Prochlorococcus marinus str. GP2: one gene and its partner. Each later gene encodes a partner of the first gene's protein in a complex. Links are inferred from orthologs where the notes say so. Each region holds a gene or a part of one and is shown in the gene's direction. Other genes may lie near its edges.

What was found.
Region 2: the proteins of carB (region 1) and carA are in contact, whole or in part, in a solved structure (PDB 1KEE), measured with the Escherichia coli proteins. The link is inferred for Prochlorococcus marinus str. GP2 from one-to-one orthologs.

Annotation. Positions count from the first base shown.
Region 1 is NZ_JNAH01000004.1:282,982-288,709, reverse strand. What follows is about bases 891-4,692. They hold carB (carbamoyl-phosphate synthase large subunit), read left to right. Parts: upstream 891-1,198; coding sequence 1,199-4,492; downstream 4,493-4,692. Other genes in these bases: EU91_RS03915 (DUF6447 family protein), read right to left, coding at 4,500-4,692; EU91_RS03905 (DUF3318 domain-containing protein), read right to left, coding at 891-1,092. Outside these bases: EU91_RS03895 (CGLD27 family protein), read right to left, coding at 1-109; rsfS (ribosome silencing factor), read right to left, coding at 120-464; more of EU91_RS03905, read right to left, coding at 454-890; more of EU91_RS03915, read right to left, coding at 4,693-4,718; EU91_RS03920 (ABC transporter ATP-binding protein), read right to left, coding at 4,748-5,728. UniProt on the Escherichia coli protein: Large subunit of the glutamine-dependent carbamoyl phosphate synthetase (CPSase).
Region 2 is NZ_JNAH01000004.1:158,074-162,826, forward strand. Bases 563-3,389 are described here. They hold carA (glutamine-hydrolyzing carbamoyl-phosphate synthase small subunit), read left to right. Parts: upstream 563-1,319; coding sequence 1,320-2,459; downstream 2,460-3,389. Other genes in these bases: trpD (anthranilate phosphoribosyltransferase), read left to right, coding at 563-1,309; EU91_RS09035 (STAS domain-containing protein), read left to right, coding at 2,586-2,885; EU91_RS04480 (Mini-ribonuclease 3), read left to right, coding at 2,882-3,283; rlmB (23S rRNA (guanosine(2251)-2'-O)-methyltransferase RlmB), read left to right, coding at 3,280-3,389. In the rest of the region: EU91_RS04495 (DUF3288 family protein), read left to right, coding at 1-244; more of trpD, read left to right, coding at 275-562; more of rlmB, read left to right, coding at 3,390-4,287; EU91_RS0108565 (DUF1816 domain-containing protein), read left to right, coding at 4,435-4,650; Asp-tRNA(Asn)/Glu-tRNA(Gln) amidotransferase subunit GatA, read left to right, coding at 4,680-4,753. UniProt on the Escherichia coli protein: Small subunit of the glutamine-dependent carbamoyl phosphate synthetase (CPSase).

The DNA of each region.
Region 1 (5,728 bases):
TAAGTGACTTTTTGGTCTTTGGCCATGAAAAAATGATTGATTTTGATAATTCAATGAATTCATTTGTGGGTTGTTGTTCCTTAGGGACAGGGCATTTAGAATCGCTCATGATGTGATAATTATGGAAATGTAAGATCGTCTCCATTACTCCAAAATGATTCAAGATCGTAAAATTTTCTTATTTCTGGTTGGAAAATATTCACAATTAAATCACCATAGTCTAGTAAAGCCCATTTAGCCTCGCTAACCCCTTCTTTTCTTATTGGTTCAATTTTGGCTTTCTCTCTCAACTCCCCCTCTACAGAGTTAGTTATAGATCTAACTTGTACATCAGATAATCCCTCTGCTATTAATATCCATTCGCTAATAAACGAAACTTTATCAATTTTTATTAGCTTAATATCTCTAGCTTTTTTTTCATCACAAGCTTTGGCTGCCATATAAACCAAACTTTTATTGTCCATATACATTTTCACTTGAGACAGATTTTTCTGAACCTTCTTGCTGAGATAATTCTGATCTTGCTTTTTCTGCACTTTTTCTTAAGGCATCTAATCTATCTTCAAAGAAACTTCTTTTTTTCTTTTTTCTAGTGTTCTCAATTAACTCCTTTAAAGCTCCTCCGAGGCTTTTATAAGCATTTGGGATGCTATAACCAAATCTACAAGCTAGGTCTATTGCTCTTTCGTCAGCAAGAATAGCGTCTTGAAGTCTTTTTTCAGAATTATTCTTTATATATAGCCTATATCCTGCAAAACTCGATAATCCAAGAGCTAGTAATAGAAGTAATCCATCTTGTACCCATAGCTCCCCTATTGCTCCTCCAAGACCTATTGCAAGAGCAGCCATTTCCCAGCCATCTCTGGGTATTGTGTCATTTTGAATTTTCCCTACTTCATGCCAAAATAATAAATTTCTGTGGTCAATAGCAAAATTATCCCATTTTTCTAAATCTATTTGTATTTCTACTTCGTCACGACCGATTTCCTCGAGGGTTATTAAGGGTGGATCTATAGCTGCAGCAGCTTCAACAAATACCCAACTTTCATTTTCTGGAGGCAACAAACTTTTAAGTCGCTGAAGTTCGCTCATAAAAAATTAATTTCTTTCAATACTATAGAAACAAATGTTGCTTTTCAAGTAACTTGATTAACATCTGATGATTTATAAGTAGCATGAAATAAATGAAGTTTTAATTATGCCTCAAAGAGGTGATCTTAAAAAAATTCTTATTCTAGGTTCTGGCCCGATTGTTATTGGACAAGCTTGCGAATTTGATTACTCTGGTACTCAAGCCTGCAAAGCTTTAAGAAAAGCTGGATATGAAATTATCTTAATAAATTCAAATCCCGCATCGATAATGACTGATCCTGAGATAGCAAGCAAAACATATATTGAACCATTAACTCCTGAAATTGTTTCTCAGATTATTTTAAGGGAGAAACCTGATGCAATTCTTCCCACCATGGGAGGTCAAACTGCTTTGAATCTTGTGGTTAAATTATCAGAGTTAGATTTTTTAAATAAAAATAATGTTGAATTAATTGGTGCTGATTTAAAAGCTATTAATAAAGCCGAAGATAGAAAATTGTTTAAAGAATCTATGGAAAAAATAAATGTAAATGTGTGCCCATCTGGTATTGCGTCTGATTTAACTGAAGCAAAAAATGTATTAAAAAAAATTAATTCTTATCCTTTAATAATAAGGCCTGCATTTACCTTGGGTGGAGTAGGAGGTGGAATTGCATATAACCTTGAAGAATTTGACGAATTGTGTAAAACAGGATTAGAGGAAAGTCCTAGTAATCAGATATTAATTGAAAAATCACTTATTGGATGGAAAGAGTTTGAATTAGAAGTTATGAGAGACAATGCAGACAACGTTGTAATTGTTTGTAGTATTGAGAACTTAGATCCAATGGGTGTTCATACTGGAGATTCTATTACTGTAGCGCCTGCACAGACACTAACTGATAAGGAATATCAGAGATTGAGGGACCTGGCATTGAAAATTATTAGAGAGGTAGGTGTTGAAACTGGGGGCAGCAATATTCAATTTGCAATTAATCCAATTAATGGAGAAGTAATTGTCATCGAAATGAATCCTCGTGTAAGTAGATCCTCTGCTTTAGCAAGTAAAGCAACTGGATTCCCAATAGCTAAGATTGCAGCTTTATTATCTGTTGGCTATACACTTGATGAGATTATTAATGACATTACAAAAAAAACACCCGCATGTTTCGAACCGTCAATTGATTACGTCGTTACTAAAGTGCCTAGGTTTGCTTTTGAAAAGTTTAAAGGCTCTTCAAATACCTTAAGTACATCTATGAAATCTGTAGGGGAGTCTATGGCTATAGGTCGTTCTTTTGAAGAATCATTTCAGAAAGCCTTAAGGTCCTTAGAAGAAGGTATCTCTGGATGGGAATGTGATTCACTAGATCTAATTAAAAACGAAAATGACTTAAAGAATAGTTTAAGAAACCCAACATCTGAGAGAATTCTCATAGTTAAAAAAGCAATGGAGCTTGGAAAAACTAACTCTTATATTCAAGAAGTTACGAATATAGATTTATGGTTTATTGAAAAATTACGAAATATCTTAAATTTTGAAATTGAATTTTTGAAGGATAAAGAACTTTATAATTTAGATAGAGATTTGATGCTACATGCTAAACAATTAGGCTTTTCAGATCAACAGATTGCAAAGTTGACTAATTCTGAGTTTTTTGAAGTAAGAAAATATAGAAAAGATTTGCAAATCATTCCCACTTATAAAACTGTTGATACTTGTTCAGCTGAGTTTTCATCTTCAACTCCTTATCATTATTCAACTTACGAGGACTATTTTATTAATTTAAATTCTCAAGTTTTTGAAAGCGAGATTTCAGAAAATTTTAAATCAAAAAAAATTATGATTCTTGGTGGTGGCCCAAACAGAATTGGTCAGGGAATAGAATTTGATTACTGTTGTTGTCATGCTTCATATCAAGCTTCCACAAATGGTTATAAAACAATAATGGTTAATAGTAACCCCGAAACCGTATCAACGGACTACGATACAAGTGATATCTTATATTTTGAGCCTGTAACTTTAGAGGATGTATTAAATATAATAGAAACTGAAAATCCTCATGGTTTGATTGTTCAATTTGGAGGTCAAACTCCTCTGAAATTATCAATGCCTTTATTTGAGTGGCTTAAATCTAATGATGGACTAAGAACTGGATCAAAAATTCTCGGTACCTCGCCAATCTCAATTGATTTAGCAGAAGATAGAGAGGAATTCACAAAAATACTTGAAGAATTAAATATTAGGCAACCTTTAAACGGATTAGCTAGTAATGAAAATGAGGCACAAAATGTAGCAAAAAATATAGGGTTTCCTTTGGTTGTAAGACCTTCTTATGTATTAGGTGGAAGAGCAATGGAAATTGTTAAGAATGAGAATGAATTATCGAGATATATATCTGAGGCATCCAGAGTATCTCCTGATCGTCCAATTCTTCTTGATCAATATTTGAATAATGCTATTGAAATAGATGTTGATGCTTTATGTGATTCAGAAGGTTCGGTTGTAATTGCTGGTCTAATGGAGCATGTTGAACCTGCAGGAATTCATTCTGGAGACTCGGCCTGCTGTTTGCCATCCATATCTCTTTCAAGATCGACATTAGATACAGTTAGAAAGTGGACTAAATTAATCGCAAAAAGACTAAATGTTGTTGGTTTAATTAATTTACAATTCGCAGTTACCAATTTAGATAATGATGAAAACAAAGTTTTTATACTAGAAGCAAATCCAAGAGCTTCCAGAACTGTCCCGTTTGTTTCAAAAGCTATAGGTAAACCAGTTGCTAAATTAGCTACTCAGTTAATGCAGGGTTTTACATTAGAGAATATTAATTTTACAGAAGAATTTACTCCAAAATATCAGGCAGTAAAAGAAGCTGTTCTACCATTCAAAAGATTTCCTGGATCTGATACACTACTCGGTCCTGAAATGCGATCCACTGGAGAAGTAATGGGTTTAGCAAAAGATTTCGGAATCGCTTATGCTAAATCAGAATTAGCGGCCGGTAATGGTGTTCCTTGTGAGGGCGTTGCTTTTTTGTCTACAAATGATTTAGATAAAAAAAATCTTGATGAAATTGCCAAGGAATTGTTGATTTTAGGATTTAAATTAGTCGCAACAAAAGGTACTGCAAAATATTTATTTGATTTAGGTATTCAAGTTGAGGAAGTTCTAAAAGTACATGAAGGCAGACCAAATATAGAGGATTTAATTCGTTCGGGACTTATTCAATTAATAATTAATACTCCAGTTGGTTCACAGGCTCTTCATGATGACGCATATTTGAGAAGAGCTGCTTTAGAATATAATATCCCAACTTTTACAACGATTCCTGGAGCAAAGGCAGCCTTAAAAGCAATTAAATCTCTTCGAAGTAATAATATTGATATTTACTCACTACAAGAAATCCATAAATAATAAAACTTTACTCTAAGTTTTTTAGTTTTTCTCTTAATTCATTTGCTAAAGAGTTTCGACTAATCGATAGTAATTTCAAAGTGTCTTCATGCATTTTCATTTGAGTTTCTGCTATTTGTAAACCTCTGATTGATTCTTTGATATCTTTAGAGAGTTCATTTATCAAATATTTCTTTCCTTCAAAGGTTAAAACTGGGTTAGTAGAATCGTTAGTCTCTGAATTCATGAATTTAATTTTTAATAAACAAGATAAAATTAAATTCTCTTTATCAATTGTTTTTCACATAATTCTTTATAAATTCCTTTCTTATTTATTAGATCATAGTGTTTCCCAGCTTCAACTATTTTACCCTTATCAAAGACAACTATTTTATCTGCTTCTTGAGTTGTCGCCAATCTATGAGCAATTACAACAACAGTTCTACCCTTCATAGCTCTATTAAGCCCTTCTTGAACTTCTGATTCGGATTCTGCATCTAATGCACTTGTAGCTTCATCTAATAGAAGAATGGATGGGTTTCCTAAAATTGCTCTTGCAATTGCTATCCTTTGGATCTGACCGCCTGATAAATTCGATCCCCTTTCCGTGATTTTAGTTTCATATTTATCAGGAAGATTTTGAATAAAGTAGTGAGCATTTGCTTTTTTTGCGGCCTCCATAACTTCTTCTTTTGTAAATTTTCTACCCATTTTTATTACATCAATTATTTTTCCTGAAAATAAAAAAGGCTGTTGTTGTACAAGTGCAATATTATTTCTTATGTCTTTGGTATTTAATGATTTTAAATTCTTATTATCTATAAAAATATCTCCAATACTTGGTTTTATAAATTTTAACATTAGTGCCATCATTGTACTTTTCCCAGCACCTGAAGCTCCAACGAAAGCTGTAACTTCTCCTTTTTTAATTTCTAAATTTATATTTTTAAGAACGTGATTATCTTTTTTATATTCAAAACTCACTTTCTTGAAAATTATTTCGCCTTCAATATTGGATATTCTTGTTAAATTCTTTTTATTATCTTCTATAGGTTCTTGATTAATGTTTTTCAACCTTTTTATAGATGCTTCAGCTTGTTTGTAATCATTAAAATTCGTACTTACATGGCTTATTGGATCAATAAGCATCAATATTGCAGCAAAAAAACTGCTAAACTCTTGACTAGTCAGAAGGCCTAAGTTAATTCTTGTTGCTCCTAAACCTAATACAGCTAATATCCCAAATGCTTCTAAAAA
Region 2 (4,753 bases), 130 kb from region 1 along the record:
TTCTCTAATAACTAAAGAAAAACCAGAAGATTATGACTTTATTAATATAGCTAGATTAATTAATCGTTATGCTAATTTCCCCGGTGAAATTGAAATTAAAAATGATATTGAAAAAATTTTAAAATTTTGGAAAATTTCTAAAAATGATCTTTTTTCTAAAACGAAATATATTTGGTCAAAAAGCTTTAGGCCCTCAAATACAAATAAAGATTTAATTGGTTCAGGTTTTGATACTTCAAATTGAAATTTTTAACCTTTTTTTCTTAAAAAATAAATGTCTTCTGACCTATCGAACGCAAAAATCCTAAATATTTTATTAGAAGGGGGTAACCTTGATAATTCAACCTCAAGGTTGTTAATGCAAAGGTGGCTAAATGATGAAATTTCTGCTGTACAAACAGGTGCCTTTTTGAGTGCTTTGAGAGCCAAAGGTTGTACAGGATTAGAATTATCTTCTATGGCTGAGGAACTTTTAAATGTTTGTGACTTGCCCGTCGCAAGACCAAATTTGTATTTGGTAGATACTTGTGGAACTGGAGGTGATGGCGCTAATACATTTAATATTTCTACTGCAGTGGCATTTGTAGCTTCATCATGTGGTGTAAAAATTGCAAAACATGGAAATAAAAGTGCGAGTGGAAAAGTTGGTTCAGCTGATGTTTTATTGAATCTTGGTTTAAATCTAAATTCTTCATTAGAAAAAGTTATTTCTGCTGTTAATGAAATTGGAATAACTTTTTTGTTTGCACCTGTTTGGCATAAATCTTTAATAAAACTTGCTCCATTAAGAAAAGATCTTGGAATAAGAACTGTATTTAATCAACTTGGTCCATTAGTTAACCCTTTAAGGCCTAATGCGCAAGTATTAGGTGTTGCTTCTGAAGATCTTTTGGAACCTATGGGAAGCGCACTATTAAAAATGGGGATGAATAGAGTGATAGTAGTTCATGGTTCAGGGGGCCTTGATGAAGCTTCACTTCAAGGAGATAACAAACTTGTGTTTGTTGAAAATGGTAAATTGCGATTTTCAAAAATAAATATTTCAGATTTTAATTATGAAAATTTTTCAAATGATAAACTTGTTGTCTCCAATCGTGACACAAACGAAGATATTCTAAAGTCTGTTTTAGATGGTTCTGGGCAAAAATCACATAAGCATGTCGTTGCTTTGAATGCTTCATTAGTTCTTTGGGCTGCTGGAATTGAGGATGATTTACATGAAGGCTTTAATAAAGCCTTACTTACAATCAATAAAGGAAATCCATGGAAAAAATTTTTGCAATTAAAAAATTATTTATCCACAGATTAATTAAAAATTGATGATTAATACCTATAAGAAAAATGCAAAATTAGTTTTAAGTAATGGTATTATTTTCCCTGGATATTCATTTGGAGCTCCCGGTAGTGCAGTTGGCGAAATAGTCTTTAATACTGGCATGACTGGATATCAGGAGGTTATTACTGATCCAAGTTATTACGGACAAATATTAACTTTCACTTATCCAGAAATTGGAAATACTGGGATTAATCATGAAGATTCAGAATCAAGTATTAATGTTAGAGGTATAATTGTTAGAAATTATTCAACAAATAATAGTAATTGGAGATCTCAAAAGAATTTTAATCAATGGTTAGTTGAAAAAAATATAGTTGGTCTTTATGGAATTGATACTAGGGCTCTCGTTAAAATTTTAAGATCCAATGGCTCGATGAATGGAGTTATTACCTCTGAAGACAAAACTCTTGATAGCTGTTTAAAGATAATCTGTGAAACGCCAAAAATGGAGGGTTCAAATTTATCAAAAATAGTTTCAACAAGCCAACAATATTTTTGGCAAAATACGACAGAAACGGATTTTGATGTTAGAAAAAAATATTCGGATAAGACTAATAAATTAAAAGTTGTTGCGATTGATTTTGGTATAAAAAAATCAATTTTAAATAGGTTAGTCTCTCATGGTTGTGAAATTTTAGTTTTACCTTCCCGATCTTCTTTAAGCGAAGTTCTATCTAATAAGCCTGATGGTATATTCTTCTCAAATGGCCCAGGGGATCCTTCATCTGTTACTGAAGGTATAGATTTAGCAAAATCACTTATTGAGTATGGAGAAATACCTATGTTTGGTATATGTTTGGGTCATCAAATATTTGGATTAGCATTAGGCGGTTCAACTTATAAACTCCCTTTCGGACATCGTGGATTAAATCATCCTTGTGGACAGAATAATCAAATCGAGATAACTAGTCAGAATCATGGTTTTGCAATTGACCCTAATTCTCTTCCAAAGGACATAGTCAAAATAACTCACTACAATCTTAACGATACTACAGTTGCAGGATTAGAGGTCATTAATAAGCCAATATTTAGTGTCCAATATCATCCAGAAGCGGGACCTGGTCCGCATGATTCAGATTATTTATTTAAAAAATTTGTTTCTCAAATGTTAGATAGATGTTGACATATTGGTTTATTTTGATTTGATAATTACATTTGATATATTAATTTTCGGGAGGTTTAAATCATAGAAGATTTCCAGAAGCTAACGGTTTCATTAAGAGGAAACCTAGATATAAAAACAAATATCATTGTTTTTACTTTTAAAGGCCAACTAGATGCCTTTTCAGAAAAACAATTTAAGACTTTTGTTACTAATAATTTAAAAAATGAGTTTCCCTTTGTTATTGACCTTACAAAAATTGATTTTCTAGATTCTTCAGGTCTTGGAGCTCTTGTTCAGACAGCTAAAGAATGTAAAAAATTAAAATTAGGTTTTTCAGTTGTTGGTAATTCTAGAGTAGCTCAAACTATTAAACTTGTGCGTTTGGGAGACTTTCTTAATTTAAAATCTAGTCTTGAAGATGCATTAAATTATTTGAAAAATTGAATTATTGGATTCAAAATTTAGACCCATATGGATCTCCTGAAGAAATAGGTGTTATACAACTTGCTTGGCTTGGAGATTCAGTTTGGGAACTTCATCAAAGATTAAGGTATGTACATTTTCCTTTGAAATCAAAAGATCTTCATTTATCAGTTGTACAAGAGGTAAAAGCTAATACTCAATCAAAATCATTAGCAGAAATTGAACATTTATTAAGTGCCAATGAAATTGATTTAATTAGACGTGCTAGAAACAAATCAAAAAGATGCCCAAAGTCCACGGATCCTGCCGTATACTCAAGGGCAACTGGTTTTGAAACCCTCATTGGTTGGCTATTTCTTAAAGATCCCAAAAGACTATCAATTCTTTTTGAGTATCTTGAAGTAAATATGAAATCATGAAAAATTCATCTAAAAATAATAATTCTAAGAATAATATTAAACAAAACAAAAAAAGTTTTAATTCTAATTTTTTTCCTAAAAATACGAGTACATCTAAAAATAATCAATTTTTTAGTAATGTTTCTAAAAATAGAGGAAATGCGAATTTTGATGAAGGTGAGAAAAAGAATAGTAACTTTTCATCATTTAAAACAAGAAAACCATTTAATAAATCTAATATAGAAGTATCTAGAAATACCCGAGATATTTATCAAGAACAAGCGAATAAAAAAAATTTTGATGATTGGATATGGGGAAAACATTCAGTTTTTGAGACACTTGTGAGTAAAAGGGCAATTAATAGGATTTGGTGCACATCTGAAATTTTTTCTTCAGAAAAATTCTATATTTTACTTAAAGACCTTAAATCAAAAGGAGTCTTGATTGAAGAGGTTTCATGGAACAGACTTTCGCAATTGACTTTAGGCGCTACACATCAAGGCATTGCCTTGCAGTTGGCATGTTCTAAAACAGTATCATTAGAAAAATTAATCAATTCATCTAAGAATAAATCTGCTAATCCTATTATTCTTGCCTTAGACGGAATAACCGATCCACACAATGTTGGAGCAATTATAAGATCAGCAGAAGCATTTAATTGTAAGGGTATTATTATTCCTCAAAGAAGATCCGCTGGATTAACAGGAACAGTTGCCAAGGTTGCAGCAGGGGCTATAGAGCACTTGCCAGTTTGTAGAGTTGTTAATTTAAATAGGGCATTGGATGAAATGAAAAAAAATGGATTTCTTGTTATTGGATTATCAGGTGATGGTCAATTATCTATTTCAAATTTTCATGAAAAGACTCCTTTGGTTGTAATAGTCGGAGCTGAAGATAAAGGTATTTCTTTGCTTACCCAAAAAAAATGTGATTTTCTATTAAAGATTCCTCTTAAAGGAAAAACAACAAGTTTAAATGCCTCTGTGGCAGCAGCAATATCTCTCTTTCATCTAACAAGTAAATAACTTTTTTTCTAAAAATCAGTGTAATTAAATTCTTTTAAAATATGGTTGTTTCAATATATTTAAATAATTAATGAAAATTTATTGAATTTTCCCTACAAAATTGTATAGAATTTGACAAGAATTAATGATCTCTAAAGATCAATAAAATTGATTAGAAATTTTGGAAACAAACTCGGATTAGCTTGGTGGGCTAAAATTGAGACACAACAACCAAATACCATTTACTGGTATGGTCCATTTATTACTAAACGCAGCTTAAAAGAAAGCATCACTCATTTTTTGAAAGATCTTTCCGATGAAGGTTCTGTTAATATTAAATACACTCTCATACGTTGCAAAAAAGAAGAACCATTAACTGTTTGATAATTTTTACATAAGATATAGATTAAGAAATGGACTTTAATTCTTTAAGAAAGTTAATTAATAATAAAAATGCTTCAGTCAAGGAATTAGTTAATGATATTTT